4 regions of the Rummeliibacillus sp. SL167 genome follow, and region 4 is predicted to be linked to each of the others. Evidence: riboswitches for the same ligand, from Rfam matches in the RefSeq annotation. Region 4 holds a riboswitch; each other region holds the start of a gene.

Region 1 (4,221 bases), 170 kb from region 4:
CCGATGCTGTACAAGGCTCTGTCATGTTTTTAGGAAGTGTTATTTTACTGATTGGGACCATTATTGCCGGCGGCGGAGTTTCCAATATTATGGCTGATCTTGTTGCAGAAAATCCTAAACTGGTATCGCCATTTGGAGCAGATGGTAGTTTAACACCTCTTTATGTATCAACGTTTTGGATTTTGATCGGTATTGGTGTGATTGGTCTACCGCAAATCGCAGTACGTGCCATGTCCTATAAGAATTCGGCAAGCATGCACTCGGCTATCATTATCGGAACGATTGCACTGGGCACCGTGATGTTTGGCATGCACTTAACAGGGGTATTCGCACGCCCCGTATTACCAGGTGTGGATATTGGCGATAAAGTCATGCCACTTTTAACGTTAAAAGTGCTGCCACCGTTTTTGGCAGGTGTTGTATTAGCGGCACCAATGGCGGCTATTATGTCTACCGTAAATGCGCTCTTAATACTTGTAAGCTCTACAATTGTTAAAGATATTTATCTAAACTTTATAAAGCCACAAGCTAATGATGACGAAATCAAGAAGCTAAGCTTTTTTGTCACTACTTTAATAGGTGTAGCTGTTATTATTGTTGCATTAAAACCGCCAGATCTATTAGTTTGGCTCAATCTTTTCTCATTTGGTGGTCTGGAATCCGTATTTGTTTGGCCTGTAGTATTAGGTCTATATTGGAAAAAAGGAAACAAATATGGAGCCGTTTCATCGATGCTTGTTGGCTTAATCAGTTATATTTTGATTTATGAAAAATGGAAAACAACTTTTTTAGGCATGCATACTGTCACAACTTCCATCATATTATCTCTTATTGCGTATGTAACCATTAGTTTAATGACTCATCATCGATTTAAGGATTTCAAACATATTATTTAATATGTAGATTAGAGGATATGGTTGATTAGACAGTATCCGAAAAAAAGGGGACCACTTTTACAATATTGGGCGTGTATGAACATAACTATGAAAAACGTCTTCATTCTGCCCAATTGGATGTAGTTCAACAGGATGTTCAAATAAAACAAATCTTAAAACTCAAACTTCTTGATAAAAATTGAAGTTTGGGTTTTACTCATATTTCAAAAATTTGATTTACACACATAGTAACAGCGCACCATTATGTACGAAATCTTTTGATTTATGAATTGAAAATGTTTTAGGGCAGCGGTCATAAATTAAAACTTTATACAGTTGTTTTCTTCATGCTTTTTCATATACAAAGGATAGGGCGGTCGCTTATGAAAATATACGTTTGTCTTGATGAAGGATCTTACTGCCTGTTGAATGCAGGATAAATATATATTATTAATTTTTCAGATAATTCTGTTGACAACCGCCTATTTCTGTTATATATTATTAACAGCAATAAAATTTGTTATATAACAGGAGGAGATATATATGGATATATATCGAGAAGGATATGAACGATATTGTAGTGCTTGTGAGGAGTATGGATTAGAATCGAAAGACTTTTACTTTTTTATCAATCATTTAACAGAAGAACAACTCAATGCTTACAAGGAGCATTCAAAAAGGAGCGAAGAACAAAATGTCTGATGTCGCCGCGGGTAACTTATAAAACCTCTACTAATCAAAATGTTGGTTGGTAGAGGTTTTATAACGTTTACAAAAAAATGGCGTTCAAGTAAAAAAAGCATTTACATGTTTTAGTGAATATGAAATACTATAAACAATAACAATTACATAGTCTTAGATAAAAGTGCCTAATGCGTATTAGGATAATAGGGAAATCAGTGAAAGTCTGATGCAGCCCCGCTACTGTAAATATGTTGAAAATCGTGTATGCCACTGGCTTTTAGCTGGGAAGGTGCGAATATTCATGTACATATAAGCCAGGAAACCTGCTTTTATCTGCGTTTCTGATCTTCGAGGGGGAGGTGTGGAACAATGAAATGACAAATAATGATTATTGACATTTCACGTCCAAGCACTCTTTACATTTTGATGTAAAGTTTTTTTATGGAGAAATTTAATTGCCTCTATCCTAACAAGACAGATCAATCTGTAATTATGCAAAAGAATGGAGGCTCTTATATGTATTCAAACAAATCTTTTAAAAAGTGGATCGCACCGATTTCACTAGCTAGTTTACTGGTAGCATCTCAATTACCTGCTACCATCACTGCTCATGCAGAGGAAAATACAACTGTCACAACGACTGTTGGCAAGGATGTTAGCTATCAAAATGCCCTTTCTTCTTCAAGCGCTTTTCTTTTAAGCATCACACCAAATCCAACATTCGCCGATTGTGATATTGTCACAGATTTGGCACGAGCTAATCTACCAATTGTCCCAAAAGATTATTATGAACAATACTATCAATCTCTTGTAAATGAATTAGATACGAAGCAAGGAGCTATTTCAGATTCACCATCAGCATATGCAAAACAAATTTTAGCGGTTACAGCCATCGGAAAAGATGCGGAAAATGTTGGCGGTTATAACCTTATTCAACTGATGGCAGATGCCTATTTAACAGCGCAAGAAAAAGATCTGCTCTACGATATGGATAACTATTATATGCTGTATGCATTGGATGCAAAATCATATCATTTACCAGCGGGCGAGAGGTATCAAGCATTAAGCCGTGAACAATTAGTTTCCAAGCTATTAGCTTCTCAATTTACAGATGAAGATGAAAATAATGGCGCATTTGGTTGGGATAAAGCATGGGGAGCAGATAAGGACGCTACATCTATGGCTGTGACGGCTTTAGCAAACTATTCTAATCAAGAATCCGTTCAACAGGCGATTGAAAAAGCCTATTCATATTTAGGCAATCAAATCAATGAACGTGCTGGATTTGTCGGTTACTACGGTGATGATAGCCCAGAAACAGTATCTCAGCTAATTATTAGTTTAACTGCCAATAAAGTGGATCCGAAAACAGACGTTCGATTTGTGAAAGAAAATGGAGCTTGGACGATTTCCAACTTGCTTACAACATATGATAGTATTACAGGTGGCTTCAAAAATGCGCCAAAGGCAAAGGAACCTAACGTTATCTCATCAGACCAAGCGAATCGCGCTCTACAAGCTTATGACCGTTTTGTAAACGGGAAAAATAGCTTTTATAATATGACAACAGATGCTAATGCTGACGAACTACAATATGATGTGAAGGCACCTGAAAAACCAACTGCTGCTACAGTTGCTGACAATGCAACGACTATCACAGGTAAAACAGAACCATATGCCACAATTACAGTAAAGAATGGTAGCAAAATCATTGGGACAGCTCAATCGAATTTCACAGGAAAATATTCTGTTAAAATCAAACAGCAAAAAGCAGGGACTCCCCTTCAAATCGTTGCGACAGACTTAGGAAAGAACAACAGTGGATCAATCACTGCCAAAGTAGTTGATAAAACGGCTCCAAAAATATCAAAAATCGGTCAAGTAAGTGATCGCACGACAAAAATTACAGGGACAGCTGAAGCGAAAGCAAAAGTCTATGTGATCAAAAATAATAAGGTAATCAAAACTGGGACTGCTTCTACAAAAGGCGCATTCTCATTGGCTATCCCAAAACAAAAGGCAGGAACAGTCCTAACAGTTTATGTCCAAGATTCAGCCAAAAATAAAAGTAAAATCGTCAAGATTAAAGTTGTAGACAAAACAGCGCCAAAAGCACCGAAAGTCCATAAAGTGACGAAAAAATCGACCAGAATTACAGGTACGGCAGAAGCAAAATCTAAAGTATATGTCGTGAAAAATAAAAAAATCATTAAATATGGCACAGTATCTTCAAAAGGTAAATTCTCATTGTCTATTAAAAAACAAAAAGTAGGTACCAAATTAACCATCTATGTCAAAGATGCTGCCAAAAATAAAAGTGCTAACAAGACGATTATTGTTAAATCGAAATAAAACAATTGAAAGTAAATAGAATCATAGGGTGTTAGAATTTACTTCTAACACCCTATTCCCATCTAGTTTAGGAGGTGTATTTTTTTGAAAAAGATACAATTTATTGTACTGTCTTTTATCATCGCAGTACTATGTCTTTCAGGTTGTAAGGTTCAAACTGTTGAACAACATGATCAAGAACAACAAGGAACAACCCTTGACCAAGGAAAAGTGAAGGTTGTAGAAGGCTCAGAAAAAAACAAAAATCCACAGGAGAAAACACAAAAGCAGCAACAAAAATCAGCTAGCTCAACTGAACAGAAAAAAGAAA
Region 2 (4,221 bases), 130 kb from region 4:
GTTAATTCAATCATTAGTTGTGGTACCCTGCATTTTTTTAAAACTTGCATTAAATCATGGACAGGTGTTGTTAACGTTAAAAAATATAAGCAGCTAATACTACTTAAAACCGAAAAAAATAATTGAATACACATTTGAATACTTTGAGTTGTGATATACACAGTGCTGTTTAAAAATGAGAATTGCCACACCGAACTGTGTAGCAATTCAGCATGTTGAGTAAAAGAGAATAGTATTCCAACCATGCTGCTCAATAAAAACAATCCAGGTATACAAAGTAATTTTAAATAATATGTCCAAGGTATTTTAGCTGCAAAAATAATGAGTCCGCTCATCATCGAAAAAGTAATAAGAGAAATCAAAGCATCCTTGACTGTCAAAGAAAAAATCAAAAGAAAGAGCGATAAAACGATTTTTTCTACGGGATGGGTTTTTGCTAAATGATTGATATAAGCATATTGATCAATAAGTAGCATGCTTTCCTTTGCCCTCTTTGTTATCATCTTTTTTAGATTTACCACGTGATAGTCCGATAAAGTAACCGATAAAACCTGCTCCTATAGCAGCCTGCAAGGAGAATAATAGACTTTCAATCTCACCACTTGGCGGTTCCCAAATGTTAGAAAACCATGGATGATAAGAAGAGTCGATTTTCGTTATTTCCGCTTCAGCTTGATCGTCTGAACCACCAAATTCCGCACCCTTTTGGAAGAAAAGAGGAAGAACAGCCAAAATAATGACTAATGCTATTAACAATAAGTTCTTTTTCATTGTTGTTCTGCTCCTTTTTTAAATACTTTCAGTGCTTTTAACTCTGCTAAATTGTATTTTTGTAAGAAGTTCATGATGACAACTGTAAGAATCCCTTCACTAATGGCTAAAGGAATTTGTGTAATAGCGAAAATGCCACTAAATTTTGTAAATGAAGCAAAGAAACCGCCTACATCAGAAGGGAAAGCAAGTGCTAATTGGATAGATGTCACTACATATGTACCCAAATCACCAAGTGCAGCGGCTAAAAATACTGCCCATGAAAAAGATAATCCCATTTTAGTAGCTCCTTTATATACGCCGTATGCAATAAGAGGACCGACAATCGCCATAGAAACTGTATTCGCACCTAATGTAGTTAATCCACCATGTGCAAGCAATAATGCTTGGAATAAAAGAACGATAAAACCTACCACACTCATAGCCATTGGTCCAAATAATATAGTACCGAGGCCTACACCAGTAGGATGAGAACAACTACCTGTAACAGATGGAATTTTCAATGCTGATAATACGAATGCAAAGGCTCCAGATAATCCTAACATCATTTTGGTTTCTGGATTTTCAACAATTGTTTTTCGGATGGAGCGGAATCCAATCACTAAAAATGGAATGGAAACTGCCCACCAGAAAATAGCCCATTCAACGGGTAAAAAACCTTCCATAATATGCATAGCAAAAGCTGGTTTTGGTACAATCATAATGGCTAGAAGAAAATAAACTAGTTTCCAATTCAAATATTTTTTTAAATTTTTCATTTTACCAATCCTCTCTATTACTTATTCCATTGTGACATTTAAAAGTTTCTTTTGTTGCACCTCCATCACACCCTATAAGGACAATAAAAAAACACTTCTTACGGATAGAAGAAGTGTTGATGAATAGTAAAATAATACTAATTGCTTAGCATGTCTATTCTCACACCTATCCTCGTAGGCTGAAACTAATTCGCATTTCATGGCAGGTCTCCTGGCTTAGCGTCATCATTATACTTTCACCTTCCCATCATTGACAGTGGCATCTTAAAAGCATAACTCGGCTTTACAGTGGCGGGACCGCGTTTGTTTTGCACAAACTTCCCTTTTAAGCTAAATATCTAAATTCAGCACCATAAAATTTATTGAATTGTTATATTACAAATCCAGTGTATCACGATTATATGCCCAATTCTATCTTTTTATTAGAAGAAATTCTGATGATTATAAAAGTTTGTTTTATAACAGTTAATTACTAAAATTTTAGAGAAATATTGTACAAGAAATCTATTTTTTAAATTGAAAAACAGTCTATAAGATAAAAAATATATTTTAAATCATGACAAAATAGTATATGATGATGACAGTTTAAAATTTTTCTAACAGGTGAGATGAAAACTCGCTGATTATAATGCAACAAGTTTTTTTGAATTGATCGATCTATACACCTGTTTTTCTAATGAACAATTACATACTATTTTTAAAAGTGCTCTTGTAGATTTTCAAGGGATAATAGGGAAAACGGTTCAAAGCCGGTGCAGCCCCCGCTACTGTAAACATGGATGAAATGATAAAACTCACTGGTCAAATGACTGGGAAGAGATCAGAGTAAAGTGAAATGTAAGCCAGGAAACCTGCTTTTAAAAAGTACGATACTTTTCGGAGGGAAAGGTAAAAACTATGGTACCAGCTAACAAACTAGTTTTTAAACCTTTATTCCAAGAATAAAGGTTTTTTATTTTCCTTTTTCTATTGATAAATAGGATGAAAAGGAGAGTGGATATGGTAACTTGGGATTTATCGGGAATGAAAAGTCATTTATTCATTTGTAACGGAAGTTCATGTATGAAGAAAGGAGCAGAGGAAATCACCCTCGCCATTCGAGATGAGATTACACAATTAGGGATGGACGAACAAATCCATACAACTAGAACTCGAGTTGCAGCCACTATTGGGATTCACAAAAACAAATAAATAAAAAGGGGAGAAGTTCACATGGCAAAACAAGGTAAACTATATGTCGTTGGTTTTGGCCCTGGTGATTTTAAACATATTACGACGCGAGCAGTAGAAGCACTTCAAGAAAGTGATTTTATCATTGGTTACAAAACTTATGTTGAACTAATCCAAGATCTCATTACGAATGAAAAAACAATTATTAGCACAGGGATGACAGAGGAAGTTTCAAGAGCTCAAGAAGCAGTTCGACAAGCAGAAACCGGGAAAATAGTAGCTGTCATTTCAAGTGGTGATTCAGGAGTCTATGGTATGGCAGGACTCGTATACGAGGTGTTAATCGAAAAAGGTTGGACCGAGGCAAACGGGATTCCAATCGAAATCATTCCAGGTATTTCTGCTATCAATTCATGTGCCTCTCTATTAGGGGCACCTATTATGCACGATTCCTGCACAATTAGTTTAAGTGATCATTTAACACCATGGAATTTAATTGCTAAAAGAATAGAAGCTGCCGCCATGGCGGATTTTGTGATAGCACTTTACAACCCACGTAGTGGACGTAGAACACGTCAAATTGTTGAAGCTCAACGTATTCTCTTGCAATATCGATCACCCGATACACCTGTTGGATTAGTGAAAAGTGCTTATCGTGACCGTCAGCAAATCACGATTACCAACTTGAGTGAAATGCTTGAAAATGATATCGGGATGTTAACGACTGTCATTATTGGTAACTCTTCCACATTCCTTTATGACAATAAAATGATTACCCCACGTGGCTATCAAAGAAAATACACGTTGCATGCGGATAAACAAGCATTAAAACCACATCAACGCTTAAAAGAGGAAGCTGAACCATGGGCAATGGATCAAAAAACAGGTGTTCAGCGTATTCAATCTTCTGTAGCTGTTGTTGAGAAAGTCCCAAAGGTTGAATCGATCAAGACAGAGCATCCAAAAGTAAATTCATATGAGATGGCTCTGGAAGCCTTAAAACGCGTGACTGGTAAACAACCTGAAACTACAACTACACAATACATCCATCAAGATTTTGAAGAAATATTTGAATTAGCTGTAAGTCCTGGTGTTGCCAATAAAAAGTTTACACCCGAACAAATGATGACTTTAGCCATGGTTGTAGGTGAAAAAGGCACCATGGAATATACACCCAATCATCAAATTCTATTAAAAATACCTACTTCAAATCCCGATGAAATTACATCCAAATTACAAAATGTAGGCTTCCTGCTATCACCAGTAGGAGATGTTTTAACATTAAAAGCTTGTGATTTTTGTGATGGTGAAAAAACGGGCGGGATTCCTTACGCAGAAGAAATTCAAGAAAAATTGGGTGGTATGCAATTACCAAAAGAGTTGACAATTGGCTTCAATGGTTGTGGTATGGCTTGTTATAAAGCGGTCAATGAAGATATTGGCATTATTTACCGAAAGGGGAAATTTGATTTATTTTTAGGGGCCAAACCTGTTGGAAGAACTGCACATCCCGGACAGCCTG
Region 3 (4,221 bases), on a different contig from region 4:
AGCCATCTTGGAAAACCTTGAAACCGAGGGCACAAATATTGAAAAAATCGATATTGCAGGGCCAGGCTTTATGAATATTACTTTACGAAAGGACTACTTGGCCGAAGTTGTGGCGACTGTTCTCGATCAAGATGTTAATTATGGTCGTACCGATGCGGGGCATAACGAAAAAATTCAAGTCGAATTTGTATCCGCAAACCCAACTGGAGATTTACATCTAGGGCATGCTCGTGGTGCTTCTGTTGGGGACTCTTTATGTAATGTGTTAGATTTTGCAGGGTATGATGTATCACGTGAATACTATATTAATGATGCTGGTAATCAAATTACAAAATTGGCCAAATCATTAGAAGCACGCTACCGGGAAGCACTAGGTTTAGAATCGGACATGCCTGAAGATGGCTACCATGGGAAAGATATCATTGTTATTGCGAAAGAATTATCTGCAGAATATGGTAAAGATATATTAGAAAAACCTGAAGAAGAGCGTTTTGAATTTTTCCGTGAACACGGTTTAAAACACGAATTTGGCAAACTCCAAAAAGATTTAAAAGACTTCCGTGTCGATTTTGATGTCTGGTTCTCTGAAACATCCTTATACAAAGAAGGAAAAGTTCAAACAGCACTTCAAAAATTAAAAGACAACGGTCATGTATTTGAACAAGATGGTGCTACTTGGTTCCGTTCTACTACGTTTGGTGATGACAAAGACCGCGTATTGATCAAATCAGACGGTTCCTATACTTATCTAACACCAGATATCGCCTATCATGAAGACAAATTACGTCGTGGTTTTGACAAGCTGATCAATATTTGGGGTGCCGATCATCATGGTTATATCCCACGTATGAAGGCTGCGATCGAAGCACTTGGCTATGATCGTGATGTATTAGAAGTGGAAGTAATCCAAATGGTTAATCTTCTACGCAATGGTGAAAAAGTCAAAATGTCAAAACGAACGGGGAATGCAGTTACTCTTCGTGAACTAGTTGAGGAAGTTGGCTTAGATGCTGTACGCTACAATTTCGCAATGCGTGCAGGCGATACGCATTTAGATTTCGATTTAGATTTAGCTGTGAAGCAATCAAACGAAAATCCAGTGTACTATGCTCAATATGCTCATGCGCGAATTTGTTCGATCTTACGTCAAGCATCAGAAAAAGGTTTTGCGGTTTCAATTGATCATCTTGATACATTGTCATCAGAAAAAGATATTGAAGTATTGAAAAAAGTAGGGGACTTTCCACAAATTGTAGCAGATGCAGCACGTGTACGCGCACCGCATCGTATTGCAAACTACATCCAAGAACTAGCAGCAACATTCCACAGTTTTTATAATGCAGAGAAAGTTTTAGATGACGACAACAAAGAACGTTCTGAAGCACGACTAGCCCTAATTACAGCAGTGCGCATCACATTAGCAAATGCTCTAAAATTGATTGGTGTATCAGCACCGGAAAAAATGTAATTTTTAGTGCATTGGTTACATCAGAACAAAATATCCTTCTGTTTTTGTTTGCGGGGTTAAAATGCATACTAGTTAAGCAATTTTTCTGCTCAACCATTATTAATAGAAAATAGTCAACGAAATCGCTGTTTCGTTGGCTTTTTTCTGTTGACTAAATTTTATCCCGCTTCAAAGGACAGTAAGCCACCTATGTCTCAAGATTTAGAGAAAAACGAGAAAGATAGATGGGGATCAACTGCTCGCAAAAGTCCGATTACTTCGGGCTAACAAGATGTTGGTCACTCAGGTGTTGCCAAAGGACGTGACGCTTTTAGCTTCCTTTCCTTAATCGCTTCGCTGTGGGGTCTCAACTGTCCGTTTTTCCCGCGTGATATTGAATGGGCTTCACTAAACTGGCACCGCACGAAGAAAATACGTATACATTTTCGAGGAGTCGAGCAAGCCGCAGCGAAGATCTATATAAATGGTTCTAAAAACACAGGGCTTTTCAGTAATTATGCCAAATAGGGGCACCTGATTTTTGTAAAATCAACATGCGTGAAATTTTATATTAACAGTACAAATATCATTACTAGTAAAAAATAGCTATAAGTATCAAAAATATATACTAAAAAATTCTCAATATCTCATCGCCTGTCTTTTACAAAAGCAAAATATTCGGTATAATGATAAGCAATTCAATAGAAAATCAATGTACGGTTCTTGACACTGCTAAAATGTTGAGTGAAAAGGGAAGTCGGTGAAAGTCCGATGCGGTCCCGCCACTGTAAGTGTGAGTGATTCGTAAATAGCCACTGAAAAATTTTTGGGAAGGCACGATGAGCGTTGAACACAAGCCAGGATACCTGCCGTATAGGATCACGCCAACAATGACTACGAGGATAGGATGGGTGACAGTGTATGCACTACACTGGAATCATGATGCCTCTCGAATGAATTGAGAGGTTTTTTATTATGCTGAAGGAGGTACTTTTCATGAAAAAAATATGGCAACTAGTAAGCGTGTTGATGATGGCATTTGTTTTACTTGTTGGGTGTAGCCAAGGAGATACTCAGCAATCGTCTACTGATAAAACAAATACCACTTCTCAAACCAATGACAAAACATCTACATACCCAATGACGGTGAAAGATGCACTTGGTAATCATATAGAATTCAAAGAAACACCCAAAAGAATTGTTTCATTAGTTCCAAGTAATACAGAAATCTTATTCGCATTAGGTTTAGAACATGAAATTGTAGGGGTAAATGATAACGATGATTATCCCAAAGCCGCTACTAAAAAGACAAAAATAGGCGGTATGGAATTCAATGTTGAAAAAGTATTGAGCCTAAAACCTGATGCAGTATTTGCACATGAATCTAATGCAAAATCAGTAGAGGCTGGATTACAACAGTTAAAAGATGCAGGTATTCCTGTCTTTGTTGTAAAAAGTGCGACAAGTTTTGAAGAAACCTATAGCACGATCAAACAGCTTGGCCAAATTACAAACAAAGAACAAAAAGCAGATCAAATTATTACAAGTATGAAGGAAAAAGTAAAAGATGTTCAAGCTAAAGTAGCGAATGTAAAACAACGTACTGCCTTTGTGGAAACGGCAGATGAACCGGATATTTTTACGGCAGGTAAAGATACATTTATGCAAGAAATCTTTGACTTAGCGAAGATTAAAAATGTGGTAGACGATCAATCAGGTTGGTTTAAAATTGATACAGAAGAAATCGTTAAACGTAATCCTGATACCATTATTGTAATGGAGGACTATGTTCCAAATATCGTAGAGAAAGTGAAAAAACGCCAAGGCTTTGATAGTATTACAGCTGTTAAAAATGATGCCGTAGTAAAAGTGGATCAAGATTTGACAGCTCGTACAGGTCCTCGTCTTGCCGATGGGCTAGAGGAAATAGCAAAGGCTGTTTATCCAGAGGCATTTAAATGAGAAAAATGGTAATGGGATATATCGTAGCGCTTATCATTTTATGTATAAGTGTATGGCTCGGTATTTCCATAGGCTCAGTAGAGGTACCAATCAGTACGTTATGGAATACTGGAGCTGATGAAACGGCAACAAATATATTATGGAAAATTCGTATGCCACGTGTCATACTAGCAGGACTTGTTGGGGCGGCATTAGCGATTGCAGGCGCTGCTTTTCAAGGATTGTTAAAAAACCCGCTTGCTGATCCGTATACGTTAGGAGTGTCATCTGGCGCCTCAGTGGGGGCTGTGGTGACGCTTTTTTTCGGTATTACGACACCTATTTTAGGCATTTATACATTGCCAATATTCAGTATGATAGGTGCTCTAGTATCATTGTTTATTGTTTTGGGCTTTGCAAAATTGGTCGATCGCATGATGAAGATGGAAACACTGATTTTAACCGGCATTATCGTCAGCTCATTTTTAAGTTCTATTATCTCCCTGATGATTGCTTTAACAGGAGAAGAACTTCGTCAAATTATTAGCTGGCTGATGGGGAGTGTATCTATGCGCGGTTGGCCTTATGTCAAGATGATTTTCCCCTTCATCATAATTGGTTCATTGATGCTATGGGTCAATCGTCGTGAACTTAATGCTATGTTATTTGGAGAGGAACGGGCCAAATATTTAGGGGTCAATGTAAAAAGAAGCAAACGTCTTCTTTTGCTTGGAGGTTCTATTTTGACTGGTTCCGCAGTGGCGGTATCGGGAACGATCGGCTTTGTTGGCTTGGTCGTTCCACATATGACGAGATTAATGTTTGGAGCTGAT
Region 4 (4,221 bases):
TAGATCGATTGGGTAGAAAGCGAATGCTTATTGGTTCGCTTAGTATCTTTACAGTTTCTATGTTGTTACATATTGTTGTGGATGATTTATATGTCTTGTTCATCATCCGATTTATACAGGGGGCTATGCATGGATGTATTACAACTGCGGCTGGCACTATATCTGCAGAGCTTATTCCAGATGATCGCCGCGGAGAAGGTACTGGATATTATGCAACTTCTATGAATATTGCCATGGCTTTTGGTCCATTTCTAGGCATTTTCCTTTATGAACACGCATCATTTACAACGGTTTTTGTAGTAGGGAGTATAGTGGCTGTTGTTGATTTACTAGTTTCATGTTTTTTAAAAGTACCGGAACCTAAAGGAATGGAAGAACCAAGGAAAGGATTTCATGGGAGAGATTTTATCGAACCCAAAGCGATCCCTATTTCAATAGTTATCTTCCTCATTGCGATAGCTTATTCAAGTTTGCTATCATTTTTGACACAGTACGCCAAGGAAATCCATTTGGTTTCTGTATCAAGTTTCTTTTTTATTGTTTATGCTATTGCACTGATCATAACGAGACCCTTTACTGGAAAATGGTTTGATCAATTTGGGGCGAATCGAGTGAATTATCCATTGCTCATATTAACCATTATGGGCTTTTTTACATTGAGCATAGCACAAACTGGCTTGGTATTTTTACTATCTGCTGTTTTGATCGGTATTGGTTACGGGACACTTATTTCTAATTTTCAAGCAATCGCTATTCAAGAATCTCCATCACATCGAAAGTCACTATCTACTTCAACGTTCTTCATGTTTCTAGATTTATCGAATGGGATCGGACCTTATATAGTCGGCATTTTAGTGACATTTATGTCATTTAAAGCATTGTATGGTACGGTTACTGTTTGGATTTTAATTTGTTTAATCGTTTATCATTTCGTATACGGCAAAAATGCAAAAAAAGTTTCAAATTAAATATTTATCCCGCATTAACGGTAGTAAAACCCCCACCTCAAGGTATAGAGAGAAACGAGAATGAACGATAGGTGGGGGAGCAACTGTTGCATGCACTCAATCTGATTGTGCATGAAAACAATCCGCCACTTTATATAGATTGGAGTGGAGGCGGAAATCAGCGAATTATCTAAATCCAAGGGGATTAAATTGGATAATCAATCCGCCTGAAAATATAGTTTAGTAAATCTATTAGAAAAATCGGTATAGAGGAATTTTTCTACTTAAGCTTTAAGAACAAGGTAATTTTCATATTTTTTTCTAAAATTATAGAATATTTAAAATCTAATGATAAAAGTATGATATAGTAAAAGGACAATTTAATAGCGTGTAAGTTATGGTTCCAAATGACAATTTGGATTAAAAGGGAAGACCGGTGAAAATCCGGCGCTGTCCCGCAACTGTAAATGGGAGCGACTCGTAATAACCACTATGATAATGGGAAGGTACGATTAGCAATGATCATGAGCCAGGAGACCTGCCAATAGCTAGTACACACCGATTGACCTACGAGGATAGGGGGTGGGGAGTGAGATTCACAGTACGAAGTGATAAGAAAGCAATTTCGAGGTTATTGCTTATTTGTGCATAGCCTTTTTTTACACAGCCATTTCCTGTATTTGGAGATGGCTTTTTTATTTGCCCAAAGATTCAATTTTAAAAATAACAGTAGTTCAGAAAAGAATTCTACTATATACGAGGAGAGGAAAATATGAAATATACAAATTCAGTCATTGGATACCCTTATATCGGAGGAAATAGAGAGTGGAAACGCACAGTAGAAAGCTATTGGAAGCAAGAAATTAGCGAACATGAATTACATGAGCGCATGAAGCAACTTCGCCTTGACCATTTGAAGAAACAAATAGCATTAGGGATCGATCAAGTAACGGTCGGTGATTTTACTTACTATGATCGCATGCTTGATACAGCGGTGATGTTTGGACTTGTACCAAAACGCTATCAATGGACAGCTGAAACCGTTGATCTTGGAACCTATTATGCAATGGCACGTGGCCGAGAAGGACAAGTTGCTTCTGAAATGACCAAATGGTTTAATACAAATTATCACTATATTGTACCAGAATACGAAGGTCAAAAATTACATCTTACAGAAAACACGATTTTAAAAGCCTACAAGGAAGCGAAAGAGGAGCTTGGGATTGAAGCTAAGCCAACGATTATCGGGCCCTATACATTTAGTCGCTTAACAAAAGGTTATGATGCAAAAACGGAACCAGAGTATATTTTAAAACTGATTCCATTGTATATTCAGGTTCTAAAACAACTGGTTGAAGCAGGAGCTGAATGGATACAAATAGAAGAGCCTTCTCTTGTTACAACTTTAGATAAAAGTGACATCGCAACTGTTAAAGAAATCTATTCACAAATTGTTGAAGAAGTGCCGAATGCGAAAATTTTACTTCAAACTTATTTTGAGTCCGTTTCATTTTTTGAAGAAATCGTAAACCTTCCAGTTGCAGGTATTGGATTAGACTTTGTGCATGGTTATAAAGGAAATATGGATGCACTTCGAAAATTTGGCTTTCCAAAGAATAAAGTATTAGCGGCAGGTATTATTAATGGTCGTGATATTTGGAGAGCTGATCTAGCAGAAAAATATAATACATTACAAGCCATTCAACAGTTGAGCAAATGTGAAAACATATGGATTCAGTCATCTTGTAGTCTACAACATGTACCAGTAACAACTGCTTATGAGAAAAAATTGGCACCTGTATTAAAAAATGCCTTAGCATTTGCAGATGAAAAAATAATAGAGCTTAAAGAATTAACAAGCTATGCTAACAATCCAAAAGATCCAGGTAATAACGCTATTTCAGAAAGTATTAAAGCTATTCAATTGTTAAGAGAAGATGCATCACGTAACAATGAAACAGTCAAAGCTGAGATGGCATCTATTAAAGAAGAAGACTTTAAACGGTCAAGTGTATTTGAAAAACGTCAAGAAATTCAACGCGAAGCTTTAGAGCTTCCATTATTCCCAACAACAACAATCGGAAGTTTTCCACAATCTACAGAAGTAAAGAAAACTCGTAGTGCGTGGAGAAAACAAAAAATATCAGATGCTGATTATGAAGCATTTGTTAAGGAAGAAACAGAACGATGGATTCATATTCAAGAAGATTTAGGGCTAGATGTTCTGGTACATGGTGAATTTGAACGTACTGACATGGTTGAATATTTTGGTGAAAAATTAGACGGCTTTGCTTTCACAGAAAATGCTTGGGTTGTTTCTTACGGATCTAGATGTGTAAAACCACCAATTATATATGGAGATGTGGCTTGGAAAGAACCAATGACTGTAAAATCATCCGTTTACGCACAAAGTTTAACCAATCATTATGTTAAGGGCATGCTCACTGGGCCAGTGACTATTTTAAATTGGTCATTTGTACGAGATGATATTCCACGTAAAGAAATTGCTTATCAAATTGCATTGGCATTGAAAAAAGAAATAGAAGCACTTGAAAAAGCTGGAATAGCCATTATTCAAGTGGATGAACCTGCTTTGCGTGAAGGACTTCCTCTTCGCAAGGAAAATTGGTCAGAATATTTAGATTGGGGTGTAAAGGCTTTCCGTTTAGCTACTTCATCTGTTGAAGATCAAACACAAATTCATACACATATGTGCTACTGCGAATTCAATGATTTTATCGAGCCTATAAGTGCATTGGATGCAGATGTCATTTCCATTGAAACATCTCGCAGTCATGGTGAGTTAATCGATTCACTAAAAGAAACACCATACGACAAAGGCATTGGTTTAGGTGTTTACGATATTCATAGTCCACGAGTTCCATCGATAAAAGAGATGGAAACGATCATGCAAGAAAGTCTTGAAGTATTGAAACCAACACAATTTTGGGTGAATCCTGATTGTGGCTTAAAAACGCGTGGTGAAACAGAAACTGTTGCATCTCTTCAAAACATGGTAGAGGCAGCAAAAACATTGCGAGAAGACGTAGCATCCTCTGTAAAATCATAACAATAAGATCATCGTTTTAGTCTATAATTTGACCATCAAGGAGTTAGGAATGTTGTTCAATGTTCTTAACTCCTTTTAGTTAAGTAGATGAATCAATTTCATAAATCATTTTCTTCTTAAAAAATACGAACATTTAATAATAGCTAATTTTATAGTTGTGGCGCGGAAGACGGCGACTCCTCGAAAATGCATGCATTTTCTTCG

The links. A riboswitch is a leader RNA that binds a small molecule or an ion and turns the genes downstream of it on or off. The one in region 4 is predicted to bind cobalamin.
Region 1: another riboswitch for cobalamin. It lies ahead of FEZ13_RS04320 (Ig-like domain-containing protein); the one in region 4 lies ahead of metE (5-methyltetrahydropteroyltriglutamate--homocysteine S-methyltransferase).
Region 2: another riboswitch for cobalamin. It lies ahead of FEZ13_RS04520 ((2Fe-2S) ferredoxin domain-containing protein); the one in region 4 lies ahead of metE (5-methyltetrahydropteroyltriglutamate--homocysteine S-methyltransferase).
Region 3: another riboswitch for cobalamin. It lies ahead of FEZ13_RS12315 (ABC transporter substrate-binding protein); the one in region 4 lies ahead of metE (5-methyltetrahydropteroyltriglutamate--homocysteine S-methyltransferase).

What each region holds. Positions count from the first base shown of each region.
Region 1 covers NZ_VCBM01000001.1:960,320-964,540, reverse strand. Annotated here, with positions in the region: gene panF (sodium/pantothenate symporter) at 1-896, shown strand, start outside; gene FEZ13_RS04325 (transcriptional regulator) at 1,419-1,577, shown strand; cobalamin riboswitch at 1,722-1,904, shown strand; gene FEZ13_RS04320 (Ig-like domain-containing protein) at 2,076-3,911, shown strand; gene FEZ13_RS04315 (DUF4430 domain-containing protein) at 3,996-4,221, shown strand, end outside.
Region 2 covers NZ_VCBM01000001.1:1,001,969-1,006,189, reverse strand. Annotated here, with positions in the region: gene cbiQ (cobalt ECF transporter T component CbiQ) at 1-476, opposite strand, end outside; gene FEZ13_RS04530 (energy-coupling factor ABC transporter substrate-binding protein) at 463-771, opposite strand; gene FEZ13_RS04525 (energy-coupling factor ABC transporter permease) at 768-1,529, opposite strand; cobalamin riboswitch at 1,714-1,899, opposite strand; cobalamin riboswitch at 2,214-2,402, shown strand; partial or broken gene FEZ13_RS04520 ((2Fe-2S) ferredoxin domain-containing protein) at 2,529-2,684, shown strand; gene cobJ (precorrin-3B C(17)-methyltransferase) at 2,742-4,221, shown strand, end outside.
Region 3 covers NZ_VCBM01000002.1:184,998-189,218, forward strand. Annotated here, with positions in the region: gene argS (arginine--tRNA ligase) at 1-1,468, shown strand, start outside; cobalamin riboswitch at 2,148-2,335, shown strand; gene FEZ13_RS12315 (ABC transporter substrate-binding protein) at 2,444-3,409, shown strand; gene FEZ13_RS12320 (FecCD family ABC transporter permease) at 3,406-4,221, shown strand, end outside.
Region 4 covers NZ_VCBM01000001.1:1,128,769-1,132,989, reverse strand. Annotated here, with positions in the region: gene FEZ13_RS05110 (MFS transporter) at 1-968, shown strand, start outside; cobalamin riboswitch at 1,329-1,507, shown strand; gene metE (5-methyltetrahydropteroyltriglutamate--homocysteine S-methyltransferase) at 1,720-4,017, shown strand.